DNA from 3 places in the Rhodopseudomonas sp. P1 genome. Region 2 is predicted to be linked to each of the others. Evidence: predicted binding sites of a transcription regulator. Region 2 holds the regulator's gene; each other region holds the start of a gene.
What was found. Region 2 encodes PhoB, which activates phosphate uptake and scavenging genes when phosphate is short. Its sites were predicted from a motif close to TGTCATNNANCTGTCAT; they were not measured.

Region 1 (4,279 bases), 1.9 Mb from region 2:
CCAGGTCGATGCCGATGCCGGCGTGCAGCCCGGCGTCGATCGCCACTTTGATCTTGGTGCCGACGCCGTCGGTGGCGGCGACCAGCACCGGGTCCTTGAAGCCGGCCGCCTTCAGATCGAACAGGCCGCCAAAGCCGCCGATCTCGGAATCCGCGCCGGCCCGCGCGGTGGCGCGCACCATCGGCTTGATCAGATCGACGAGCCGGTTGCCCGCATCGATGTCGACGCCGGAGTCGGCGTAGGTGAGGCCGTGCTTCCGCTCGGTCATGCCCGGTTTTCCCAATTCAAGCTGTGCGGCACCCGGGCATCCGTCGCCAGGGCGGAGCCCGCCGTCGATTTCGCCGGCGCGACGACGCTAGACCTAAGTCCCGCTTGTCCGCGCCCGGCCGATGTTTTGGGGTGGTTACGTCGGATTCCGCCAGCGTGCAATGGCTCGCAAGGGGACCCAGCATGGTCTATGTAGAAAACCAGCCCGCTCAACCGTCGAAAGTCGAGGTTTTTCGGCGGATTTGGGCCGGAAGCCGGGAACGTTGCGTGAGCATTCCAAACATCATTACGCTTTGCCGCATCCTGTTGGTGCCGGTGATCGTCTGGGCGATCGCGTCCAATGAGATGGAAATCGCCTTCGCGGTGTTCGTGGTGGCCGGGGTCAGCGACGCGGTCGACGGGTTTCTGGCCAAGCGCTTCAACATGTCCAGCGAGCTCGGTGCGCTGCTCGATCCGCTCGCCGACAAGGCGCTGCTGGTCTCGATCTACGTCTCGCTCGGGATCTGGGGGGCGATCCCGCGCTGGCTGGTGATCCTGGTGGTGTCGCGCGACATCATGATCGTCGGCGCGGTGATGATCTCCTGGGTGTTCGGGCGGCCGATCCCGATGAAGCCGCTGATGGTGTCGAAACTGAACACGGTCGCCCAGGTGTCGTTCGCCGCGCTGATCCTCGGCGCGCTCGCCTTCGGCTTCGAGCCGGCGCCTTACGACCTCTTTCTGATGGGCGCGGTGACCGTCTTGACCTTGCTTTCCGTCTCCCTCTATCTCGTCGAGTGGATGCGGCATATGAGCACGATCGAGCCAAGCCGTTGACCGCGTCGGCCGGCCGCGTTTTGGGCCGGCATGGAGCGCCCCGTGCCAGTTCGCGTTGAACCTCGACAATTAGCCCTCGACCTGCCGCATGCCGAAAGCCTGTCGCGCGAGGATTTCCTGGAAGGTTCAGCCAACACCGCGGCGCTGTCTCTGATCGAGAGCTGGCCGGACTGGCCCAACCGTATCATGATGCTGGTTGGCCCCGAGGGCAGCGGCAAGAGCCATCTGGCCGCGATCTGGGCCGAACTGGCTGGCGCGCGGTCGACCGCGGCGCAGGCGCTGAATGCAGCGGCGGTGCCCGGCGCGCTGGCGACCGGCGCGGTGGTGGTGGAAGACCTGGTGCCGGGCAGCTTCGACGAGCGGGCGCTCTTCCACCTGATGAACATGGCGCGGGAAGAAGAGGCCTATGTGCTGTTCACCGGCCGGGTCGAGCCTGCAGCCTTGTCGATCGACCTGCGCGACCTGAAGTCGCGGCTGCGGGCCGTGCCGGTGGTGTCGTTACTGCCGCCTGACGATGCGCTGTTTCGCGCCCTGATCGTCAAGTTCTGCGCCGACCGCCAGATGTGCATCGACGCTGCGCTTGTCGGCTACCTCGCCAACCGGATCGACCGGTCCTTCGTGGCTGCCCGCCAGGTGGTGGAAAAGCTCGACACCATGGCGCTGCGGCTCGGCCGCCCGGTGACCCGGGCGCTCGCCTCGGAAGTGCTGCGCGCCGACTAGCGCCCGCCCTGCGGCATATGGCGGGAAGGCGGCCCGCTTGACGGCTTCTGCGCCTCGTTTCTCAATGTCATGGAAACGTCATGCAGCGTCAGCATTGTCTCGCGGCGCCGCAGCCGCGGTGCGCCCCATCCTAGTCTGGATCAATTTCTCATGGACTCCGAGCAAGTGATTGCCATCGAAGAGAAAAAAGGCGAAGCCGAGCCGGCGTCGATGATCGCCGCCGGCCCCGAGCGATTCATCAATCGCGAGCTGTCATGGCTTCACTTCAACCGTCGGGTGCTCGAAGAATCGGTGAATCCGCACCACCCGGTGCTGGAGCGGGTGCGGTTTCTGTCGATTTCGGCCAACAACCTCGATGAATTCTTTATGGTCCGCGTCGCCGGTATCAAGGCGCAGATCCGCGAAGGCATCACCGAGCGCAGCCCGGACGGCCTGACGCCGTCCGAACAGCTCGCGCTGATCAACGAGGCGGTCTCCAAACTCGCCAGCGACCAGCAGTCGATCTGGCGCGAGCTGCGCGGCGTGCTCGCAGACTCCGGTATCCTGTTGTTGGACGGCAAGGACGTCACCAAGGCGGAGCGGACGTGGATCGAGGATCACTTCCTCCACAACATCTTCCCGCTGCTGACCCCGCTGGCGATCGACCCGGCGCATCCGTTCCCGTTCATCCCGAGTCTCGGCTTCACAATCGGCCTGCAGCTGGCTCGGGTCTCCGATGGCAAGCCGATGAATGCGCTGATCCGGATGCCGGCGCGGATCGACCGTTTCATCCGTCTGCCCGGGAATGGGCGCGACCAGGCCGTCCGGGTGATGACGCTGGAGCAGGCGACCTCGCTGTTCATCGGGCGGCTGTTCCCCGGCTACCACGTCAAGGGGCAGGGCTCGTTCCGGATCATCCGCGACAGCGAACTGGAAATCGAGGAAGAGGCCGAGGATCTGGTGCGGCTGTTCGAGACCGCGCTGAAGCGGCGGCGGCGCGGGTCGGTGATCCGGATGGAGGTCGACTCCTCCATGCCGGAGGAGCTGCGCGTGTTCGTGCAGCGCGCGCTCACCGCGGCCGACGACGAGGTGTTCCTGGTCGACGGCGTGCTGGCGATGAACGAGCTGTCGCAGCTCACCCGGGTCGATCGTCCCGATCTTGAATTCGTCCCGTACGTGCCGCGGCATCCGGAGCGGGTGCGCGACCATGGCGGTGATATCTTCGCGGCGATCCGGCAGAAGGACCTGATCGTCCACCACCCGTATGAATCGTTCGACGTCGTCGTTCAGTTCCTGCAGCAGGCGGCGCGCGATCCCGATGTCGTCGCGATCAAGCAGACGCTTTACCGCACCTCCAACAACTCGCCGATCGTGCGCGCGCTCGCCGAAGCCGCCGAGGCCGGCAAGTCGGTCACCGCGCTGGTCGAACTGAAGGCGCGGTTCGACGAAGAAGCCAACATCCGCTGGGCGCGCGACCTCGAGCGCGCCGGCGTGCAGGTGGTGTACGGCTTCCTGCAGCTCAAGACCCACGCCAAGCTGTCGCTGGTCGTGCGGCGCGAGGGTGGCAGCCTGACGACCTACATCCACACAGGCACCGGTAACTACCATCCGGTGACGGCGCGTATTTATACGGACCTGTCGTACTTCACCTCCGATCCGATCCTCGGCCGCGACGCTGCGCGGGTGTTCAACTACATCACAGGCTACGCCGAGCCTAGCGACATCGAGAAGATGGCGGTATCGCCGATCACGCTGCGCAAGACCATGCTCGAGCATATTCGCGGCGAGACGACCTTTGCCCGCCACGGCAAGCCGGCCGCGATCTGGCTGAAGATGAATGCACTGGTCGACCCCGAGATCATCGACGCGCTGTACGAAGCCTCGCGCGCAGGGGTCTCGGTCGAACTGGTGGTCCGCGGCATCTGCTGCCTGCGGCCGGGCGTGCCGGGGCTGTCGGACAACATCCGGGTGAAGTCGATCATCGGCCGGTTCCTCGAACACGGCCGTATCTACTGCTTCGGCAACGGCTACGGCCTGCCGAGTGCCAAGGCGGCGGTGTACATCTCCTCCGCCGACATGATGCCGCGCAATCTCGACCGCCGGGTCGAAGTGCTGTGCCCGATGCTCAACCCGACCGTGCATCAGCAGGTGCTGGAGCAGATCATGGTAGCCAACCTGAAAGATACCGAGCAAAGCTGGCGGTTGTTGCCGGACGGATCGTCGACGCGTATGAAGGCGGCCAAGGGCGAGGAGCCCTTCAACGTCCACAACTACTTCATGACCAATCCGAGCTTGTCCGGCCGTGGGAAGTCGCTCCAGGAATCCTCACCCCGCCGGCTCACCCGGCGTGCTGAACGTCAGCAGTCCCAGCAGACTTCCTAAGGGACGACGACGTTGAGCAAGCAGCCGCACAGGCGCGAACCCAGCGTCGCCGTCATCGACATCGGCTCGAACTCCGTGCGCCTCGTGGTCTACGAGGCGCTGGCGCGCAGTCTGGTCA
Region 2 (4,279 bases):
GTCTGGACTTCGTCGAAGATCAGCAGCAGGCCGTGCGCGTCGCACAGCTCACGCAGGCCGCGGAAGAACGCCAGCTCCGGCGAGCGCACGCCGCCCTCGCCCTGCAGCGGCTCGATCAGGATCGCGGCGGTGGTCGGACCGATCGCGGCCTTGACCGCATCGAGGTCACCGAGCGGCAACTGATCGAAACCGTCGAGCGGCTTGCCGTAGCCTTCCAGGTACTTTGCCGCGCCGGTAGCGGCGAGCGTGCCGAGCGTGCGGCCGTGGAACGCGCCTTCGAAAGTAATCACCCGGGTGCGCTCGGGCTCGCCCTTGGAGAAGTGGTAGTGCCGCGCCATCTTCAGCGCGCACTCGACCGCTTCAGCACCCGAATTGCAGAAGAACACCTTGTCGGCAAAGCTCTGTTCGCACAGCCGCGCCGCCAGCTTCTCGCCGTCCGGGCTCTTGAACAGGTTGGACATGTGCCACAGTTTGGTCGCCTGCTGCTGCAAGGCTTCGACCAGATGCGGATGGCAATGGCCGAGCGCGTTGACGGCGACGCCGCTGGTGAAGTCGAGGTAGCGCTCGCCATCAGTTCCGTGCAGCCAGACACCTTCGCCGCGCTCGAACGCGACATCCGCTCTGGCGAAAACCGGGAGGAGATGGGACGTTGAAGCGCTCTGAGACATGGCCGATCCGATCGGAAAATAGCGGGCCGCCGGCCGGCCGCGTCACGCGCATGACACGAACGCAGTCTGGGACAACGTACCCCGGAAACGAAACGTGCCGCCTTTCCAGGCGGCACGTGGGATTATTCTAGAAGCGTCGAACTCACTGTCAACACGGAGCTTCGACGAAGTGCTGCCGGAAAGCAGCACTCGCGCTGTTTGTTGTGGCTTCGCGGACTCACTCACAGGAGAAGGTGTGGACGCACCGGGTCGGACTCTTGCGCGCGAGTCACGGCATATTGTAGCCTTTTGACTGTCGGGTACGACATCTCGTGCGCGGTTTGTAATCCATTTCGAGTTCTCGGATGAGGCGTAACGCCGGGGCGGCAAGGGTCGTCCGGCGAGCGCTAAGGGATTCTGACAGCTGAGATTTTGACGACCTCACAGCCGCGGTTCCGCGCCGCCCTTCGGCGCCCGCGGCAGGAAGGGATAGAACTATGACGGCATTGACCTGGACCGACGAGCGCGTCGAGCAGTTGAAGAAATTGTGGGAGGGCGGGCTGTCGGCGAGTCAAATTGCCGCCGAGCTTGGCAACGTTACCCGCAATGCCGTGATCGGCAAGGTCCACCGCCTCGGCCTGTCGGGCCGGGCCAAGAGCCCCACGTCGGCAGCGCCGCGGCCGCGCAAGGCGCGCCCGGTGCAGCAGATGATGAGGGTGACCCGCCCGGTGGCGCGCGGCAACACCGCGCTGGCGCACGCTTTCGAAGTGGAAGCCGAGCCCGATCCGATCGCCTTCGACAACGTGGTTCCGATGAACCAGCGGCTGTCGCTGCTGGAACTCAACGAAGCCACCTGCCACTGGCCGGTCGGCGACCCGTCGAGCCCGGAATTCTTCTTCTGCGGCGGCAAGTCGCTGCCGGGCCTGCCCTACTGCGCGCATCACTCGCGCATCGCCTATCAGCCGGTCGGCGATCGCCGCCGCGCAGCTCCCAAGACCACGCGCTAGACTGACGCCGCCTGCCCGAGGCCGCGGCAAACCGCGCGTGCAGCGCAGGGCTGCGCCATCCCTCCAAACTGTCATCGCCCGCAAAAGCGGGCGACCCAGTATTCCAGAGCGTCGGTTACTTCCCCCCACTCACTGCAATACTGGATCCTCCGCCTTCGCGGAGAATGACGCTGCTATGTTGGGCTGAGGCCGCAGCTGAACGATTGCAAAAGCGATAGAGTCGACAAACGCCGCCATCGCGTCGTTCCCACGTGTCGCTAAATCACGCTCGCGGTCATCGTGATTTGAAACGAGTGTCTTGGTGGGCACGCTTCGCTTTGCCCACCCGACGTCGCAAACCTGCTAACAACTACGACGGGCTGCCTTCGACCTTGGCGAAGCGGTCGTCGAGCGCGTAGCCGGCGCCGCGGACGGTGCGGATCGGGTCCTGCTCGCGACCGATATTGAGCAGCTTGCGCAGGCGGCCGATGTGCACGTCGACGGTGCGCTCATCGATATAGATGTCGCGCCCCCAGACGCCGTCGAGCAGCTGCTCGCGGCTGAACACCCGGCCCGGGTGCTCCAGGAAGAATTCGAGCAGGCGATACTCGGTCGGGCCGAGATCGATCGGCCGGCCGGACCGCGCCACCCGGCGCTTGTCGCGATCGAGTTCGAGATCACCATACGCCAGCACGGTGGCGAGCCGCTCCGGCGCAGCACGGCGCAGCAGGCCCTTCACCCGCGCCAGCAGCTCCGGCACCGAGAACGGCTTGACGATGTAATCGTCCGCCCCGGTGGCGAGCCCGCGGACGCGCTCGCTTTCCTCGCCGCGCGCGGTGAGCATGATGATCGGCAGTTGCTTGGTGTCGTTGCGCGCCCGCAGGCGGCGGCACAGTTCGATGCCGGACAGGCCCGGCAGCATCCAGTCCAGGACCACGAGATCCGGAATCCGCTCCTTCATCCGGGTGTCGGCGTCGTCGCCGCGTGCGACGGTCTCGACCTCGTAACCTTCTGATTCCAGATTGTATCGCAGCAGCGTCGTCAGCGCTTCCTCGTCTTCAACTACCAGAATGCGCGCAGCCATCGTCGTCCTCGTCTCAGTGTCGTCTCGATCCGTCCCATGGCGCCGGCCCGGCGGGCCGGCCGCCAGAGCAGCGTCAGTTGCCAGGCGTCGCGTTGGCGAAGGTGGTCATGTCGCCCTTCGGACGCTTGTCCATGATCTGCTGGCCTTCGATCATGTAGAACACCGTCTCGGCGATGTTGGTCGCATGATCGCCGATCCGCTCGATGTTCTTGGCGCAGAACATCAGGTGAATGCAGAACGAGATGTTGCGCGGATCTTCCATCATGTAGGTGAGCAGCTCGCGGAACAGCGAGGTGCAGATCGCGTCGACTTCCTCGTCGCCGTTCCACACCACCATCGCGGCCGGCAGATCGTGCGCCGTATAGGCATCGAGCACCGCCTTGACCTGCGATTGCACGAGGTCGGTCATGTGCTCGAGGCCACGGATCAGCTTCAGCGGATGGAAGTCGCTGTCGATCGCATTGACGCGCTTGGCGATGTTCTTCGACAGATCGCCGATCCGCTCGAGGTCGGTGGCGACGCGCATCGCGCCGACGATTTCGCGCAGGTCGATCGCCATCGGCTGGCGCCGCGCGATGGTCAGCACCGCGCGCTCTTCGATACTCCGCTGCATCTGGTCGATCTCGGCATCGGCCGCGACCACGCGGGAGGCCAGCGCGACGTCGCGCCGGATCAGCGCATCGACCGAGTCGACGATCTGACGCTCGGCCAGGCCGCCCATCTCCGCAACCAGCCGGGTCAGATCCTGCAGGTCGCCGTCGAACGCCTTGGTGGTATGTTCGAATCCCATATCCGTGCTCCTCGCCCGCCGCGTCAGCCGAACCGGCCGGTGATGTAGTCCTGGGTGCGCCGATCGCTCGGCGAGGTGAAGATCTTGTTGGTCGGGCCGAACTCGATCAGCTCGCCGAGATACATGAAGGCGGTCGACTCCGACACGCGCGCCGCCTGCTGCATGTTATGGGTCACGATCGCGATGGTGTATTGTTCCTTCAGCTCGTCGATCAGCTCTTCGATCTTGGCAGTGGAGATCGGGTCGAGCGCCGAGCACGGCTCGTCGAACAGGATCACTTCCGGCCGCACCGCGATGGTGCGGGCAATGCACAGCCGCTGCTGCTGACCGCCCGACAGGCTGAGGCCGGAGGCATTGAGCTTGTCTTTGACTTCGTTCCACAGCGCCGCGCCGCGCAGCGCCTTCTCGACACGTCCGTCCATCTCCGACTTCGAGATCTTCTCGTACAGCCGGACGCCGAACGCGATGTTCTCATAGATCGTCATCGGGAACGGGGTCGGCTTCTGGAACACCATGCCGACCCGCGCGCGCAGCAGGTTGAGGTCGAGCTTGGGGTCGAGGATGTTGGTGTTGTCGAGCAGCACCTGCCCCTCGGCGCGCTGCCCCGGATACAGATCATACATCCGGTTGAAGATGCGCAGCAGGGTCGACTTGCCGCAGCCCGACGGACCGATGAACGCGGTGACGCGGTTGGTGGCGAGCGCCAGATTGATGTGCTTCAGCGCGTGGTTCTGACCGTAGTAGAAGTTGAGGTCGCGTACGGTCACCTTGG
Region 3 (4,279 bases), 490 kb from region 2:
TCCGGGTCGGCAATCTGCTTTCGGTGGTGATGGATGCGCTGAAGCAGTCCGGCCTGCCGCCGCGTCGGCTGGAGCTCGAGATCACCGAAACGCTGCTGCTGGAAAAGAGCAGCCAGGTGCTGGCGACGCTGCATGCGCTGCGCGCCCTTGGGGTGCGGATCTCGATGGACGATTTCGGCACCGGCTATTCGTCGCTGAGTTATTTGCGCAGCTTCCCGTTCGACAAGATCAAGATCGATCAGTCGTTCGTCCGCGGGCTGTGTGACAATCGCGAATCCCAGGCGATCGTGCGTTCGATCATCAGCCTCGGCAACGGTCTCGGCGTCACCATCACGGCCGAGGGCGTCGAAAGCGAGGCGGAGCTGAGCTGGCTGCGCGCCGAAGGCTGCCAGGAAGCGCAGGGCTTCCTGTTCAGCCAGGCCCGTCCCAATTCTGAAATCACCGGGCTGCTCGACCTGCAGCAGAGCGGTGCTTCCGCCGGTGCAGAGTTTGCGATGGGGTCGGCGCGGGTCGCTTAAGCCTCGCGCCGCCTGCTACTTGGCCTCGGCGCCGAGGCCCAGCGCGTCGGCCATCACCCGGAACACATCGGTGTTCTCCAGCGAACCGCGAACCCGCTCGCTGCCGGGGCCGGCGGCGGTCAGGATCACGTCCTCGCCGGAGTGCACGCTGGCGTTCATCATCGCCGGCAGATTGCCGATGCGCAGCACTGCGCCGGGCACGCCCTTGTACTTGTCGTTGGCCTTGAAGGTGCCGGGCTTGTCGCCCGCCTCGGTCGGCTGGTTGGGGCCGTCGAGCTTCGGCCGCAGCGTCTCGTAGTGATCCGGCAGGCTGGCGGAGAAGATTGCCAGGCGACGACTGACATCGACGCGCTCCGGATAGCCGTCCGCATCGGGCGCCGGATAGTTCGGAAAGCCGGCGCGCTCGTACACGCCGATCCGCTCGCGCAGCGGCACCTCGTCGCCCTCGGCCAGATCGTCGCGCACGGTGCCGACCAGCGCGTTGGGATGGTTGTGATCGGCCACTACCAGGATCAGCGTGTCGTCGCCGCGGGCCTTGGCCCAGTCGCGGGTCTGGCGCACCGCGTTGTCGAGCATGATGGTGTCGTACACGGCACGCTCCATGTCGAGTGCATGGGCGTATTTGTCGATCAGGCCGGATTCAACCATCAGGAAGAAACCTGCGTCGTTCTTCGACAACACGTCGAGGGCGACCGCGACCTGCTGGGTCAGATCGGGCTGGTCCGGGTTCTTGGCGACCCCGCCACCTTTGAGGAAGCGGCGGTCGAGCACGCCGTCCATGTTGCCGGGCGCGAACAGGCCGAGCAGTTTTCGCGGGCCGGTCTTGCTCGCCGCGTCGAGGTCGGTCGCGTTGGTGGCGACCGCGTAGCCGGCATCGCGGAATTTCGCCAGATAATCGATATCGTCCTTGCGCTTGCCGTTCGCGGCTTTCGGCAGGAAGTAAGCCGCGCCGCCGCCCATCAGCACGTCGGGCTGGGCGGCATAGAACTGCGCGACGATGTCGTCATAGGCAGCGCGGCGGCGGGTGTGGGCGATCACCGCCGCGGGCGTCGCGTCTTCCACCTCGGTGTTGGTGACGATGCCGATCGACAGCCCGAGCTTGCGCTTGGCAAGCGAGGCCAGCGTTTCGACCTTGGGATCGTCGAGCGGGTCGGGGGTGCGGTCGGCATAGACCCCCATCGCGTTGACGGCGGCCTTGTGGCCGGTCGCATAGGCGCTGGCCGCATTGGCCGAGTCGGTGATGATCGAGTCGCTGCCCGCGGTCGACACCAGCGCCATCTGCGGCATGTCGTCGATCGCCAGCTTGCCGCCCGCGCGGCCTTCCTGAATGCCTTTCGACAGCAGTCGCGCCGCCACCCGATACGCCGGGGACAGACCGTCGCCGACAAACAGGATCACGTTCTTGGCCCGCCGAGGCCCGGTGTCGTACACGGTCCAGCTGACGCTGCGGCGCGTAGCGCCGTCGCCGGCCTCGATGCTGTAGCGGCCGGGCTTATTCAGCGTCACGTCGCGGAGCAGCAGTGCCGACCGGGGTTGTCCCGCCTCTTGCGCGATCAGTTCCGGGGCTTTGCCGAACACGCTCGCGGCGTCAGCACCATTGATGGTGAGGCTGGCTTTGTCCGCAGTGACTTCGCCGCCGAACTCGACCTTGAGGTCGAATTTGGCGCCGGCCAGAATCTCGGCGCGGTCGATCGGGTAAATAGTCTGGGCCGAAGCGGCCGAAACGAACATCAGCGACGCAAACGCCGTCGCGACAACATGCCTGGTCATCATCACGGTCCTGATTGATGCGCGGGACCGTATGAGCGGCAAATGACGGCTGGATGACGCCGCGCCGCGTGGTGGTGGATGTGTGCTCGATCTTAGTGACTAACCAAGCATGTCATTCCGGGGCGCGCGAGCGTCAGCTCGTGCGAACCCGGAATCTCGACGTTCGGGGTACCGCCGGTCGTTCAACAACCTCGGGATTCCGGGTTCGCGAGCTGCGCTCGCGCCCCGGAATGACGGTGAGCTATTATTAGCCCTTGTCGTTCTCCAGCTGCGGGATCGGGGTGCCTTCGCCGGACGACAGCAGGCCGGTCTTGGCGTAGAGGCCGAGCTTGGCGCGGGTGTCGGTGATGTCGAGGTTGCGCATGGTGAGCTGGCCGATGCGGTCCGCCGGTGTGAACGGTGCGTCCTCGACCTTCTCCATGCTCAGCCGCTCCGGCGCATAGGTCAGGTTCGGGCTCTGGGTGTTCATGATCGAGTAGTCGTTGCCGCGGCGCAGCTCCAGCGTCACTTCGCCGGTGACGGCGCGGGCGACCCAGCGCTGCGCGGTCTCGCGCAGCATCAGGGCCTGCGAGTCGAACCAGCGGCCCTGATACAGCAGCCGGCCGAGCTTCATGCCGTTGATGCGGTACTGCTCGATAGTGTCTTCGTTGTGGATGCCGGTGACCAGCCGCTCATAGGCGATGTGCAGCAGCGCCATGCCGGGCGCTTCGTAGATGCCGCGGCTCTTGGCTTCGATGATGCGGTTTTCGATCTGGTCGCTCATGCCGAGGCCATGGCGGCCGCCGATGGCATTGGCTTCGTAGAACATCGCGACCGGATCAGTGAAGGTCTGGCCATTGAGCGCGACCGGCTGGCCTTCCTCGAACCGCACGCTGACGGTCTCGGCCTTGACGGCACAGTCGTCGCGCCAGAACGGCACGCCCATGATCGGGTTGACGATCTTGATGCCGCTGTCGAGGTGTTCGAGATCCTTGGCCTCGTGGGTGGCGCCGAGCAGATTGCTGTCGGTCGAATACGCCTTCTCGGCGCTCATCTTGTAGGCGAAGCCGTGGGAGGTCATGAACGCCGACATTTCGGCACGGCCGCCGAGCTCGTCGATGAACTGCTGGTCGAGCCAGGGCTTGTAGATCCGCAAGGCCGGATTGGTGAGCAGGCCGTAGCGGTAGAACCGCTCGATGTCGTTGCCCTTGTAGGTCGAGCCGTCGCCCCAGATGTTGACGCCGTCTTCCTTCATCGCCGACACCAGCATGGTGCCGGTCACGGCGCGGCCGAGCGGGGTGGTGTTGAAGTAGGCGATGCCGCCGGTCGAAACGTGGAAGGCGCCGGCCTGGATCGCCGCGATGCCTTCGTGCACCAGCTGGGTGCGGCAATCGACCAGGCGGGCCTTCTCGGCGCCGAACTCCATCGCCTTGCGCGGGATGGCGTCGTAATCGGCCTCGTCGGGCTGGCCGAGATTCGCGGTATAGGCGAACACCCGGGCGCCCTTCTGCTTCATCCACAACAGCGCCGCGCTGGTATCGAGACCCCCTGAGAAAGCGATGCCGACGTTTTCGCCCTTGGGCAGGCTTTTCAAGATCGTAGTCATTGGAAGTCCCAATCGGTTGAAGCAGTTGCGGTTGCTGCGCGCATACCAAACTTCGCGGCCAGCGGCACGCGTTTAATCGCGGCGGAGGTGCGGATGCGGCTCAGGCGGCCGGCGCCGGGCCGATGTCCTGGCCGCGCCATTTCTTCAGCCGCAGCCGGTACAGCGGCCAGAACGCGCGGGTCAGCGCCGCGTCGATCGCCTCGTCCGAGGTCCGGCTCCAGGCCCAGCGGTAGATCAGTGCGTAAAGCAGCCAGATCACCAGGAAGGTGACGAGGCCGGCGATCGCGACGTCCGTGAAGAAGTGCCCGCCGAACGCCATCCGCAGGCCGCTGGTGACGGTGCCGAAGGTGAAGGCCGCCGCATAGGCGTAAGGACGCACCGCCGGGGGCGTCAGCGCGGCGGGCGC

Region 1: the regulator PhoB is predicted to act here: its motif matches at 1,866-1,882, upstream of LRC39_RS15635 (RNA degradosome polyphosphate kinase).
Region 3: the regulator PhoB is predicted to act here: its motif matches at 2,331-2,347, upstream of LRC39_RS02000 (alkaline phosphatase).

Annotation. Positions count from the first base shown of each region.
Region 1 covers NZ_CP088006.1:3,376,999-3,381,277, reverse strand. Annotated here, with positions in the region: gene purM (phosphoribosylformylglycinamidine cyclo-ligase) at 1-268, opposite strand, end outside; gene LRC39_RS15645 (CDP-alcohol phosphatidyltransferase family protein) at 535-1,080, shown strand; gene LRC39_RS15640 (chromosomal replication initiator DnaA) at 1,111-1,800, shown strand; gene LRC39_RS15635 (RNA degradosome polyphosphate kinase) at 1,951-4,161, shown strand; gene ppx (exopolyphosphatase) at 4,174-4,279, shown strand, end outside.
Region 2 covers NZ_CP088006.1:5,247,357-5,251,635, forward strand. Annotated here, with positions in the region: gene LRC39_RS24250 (aspartate aminotransferase family protein) at 1-668, opposite strand, end outside; gene LRC39_RS24255 (GcrA family cell cycle regulator) at 1,145-1,654, shown strand; gene phoB (phosphate regulon transcriptional regulator PhoB) at 2,004-2,717, opposite strand; gene phoU (phosphate signaling complex protein PhoU) at 2,791-3,507, opposite strand; gene pstB (phosphate ABC transporter ATP-binding protein PstB) at 3,531-4,279, opposite strand, start outside.
Region 3 covers NZ_CP088006.1:416,477-420,755, forward strand. Annotated here, with positions in the region: gene LRC39_RS01995 (putative bifunctional diguanylate cyclase/phosphodiesterase) at 1-518, shown strand, start outside; gene LRC39_RS02000 (alkaline phosphatase) at 534-2,291, opposite strand; gene argG (argininosuccinate synthase) at 2,536-3,873, opposite strand; gene LRC39_RS02010 (phosphatase PAP2 family protein) at 3,974-4,279, opposite strand, start outside.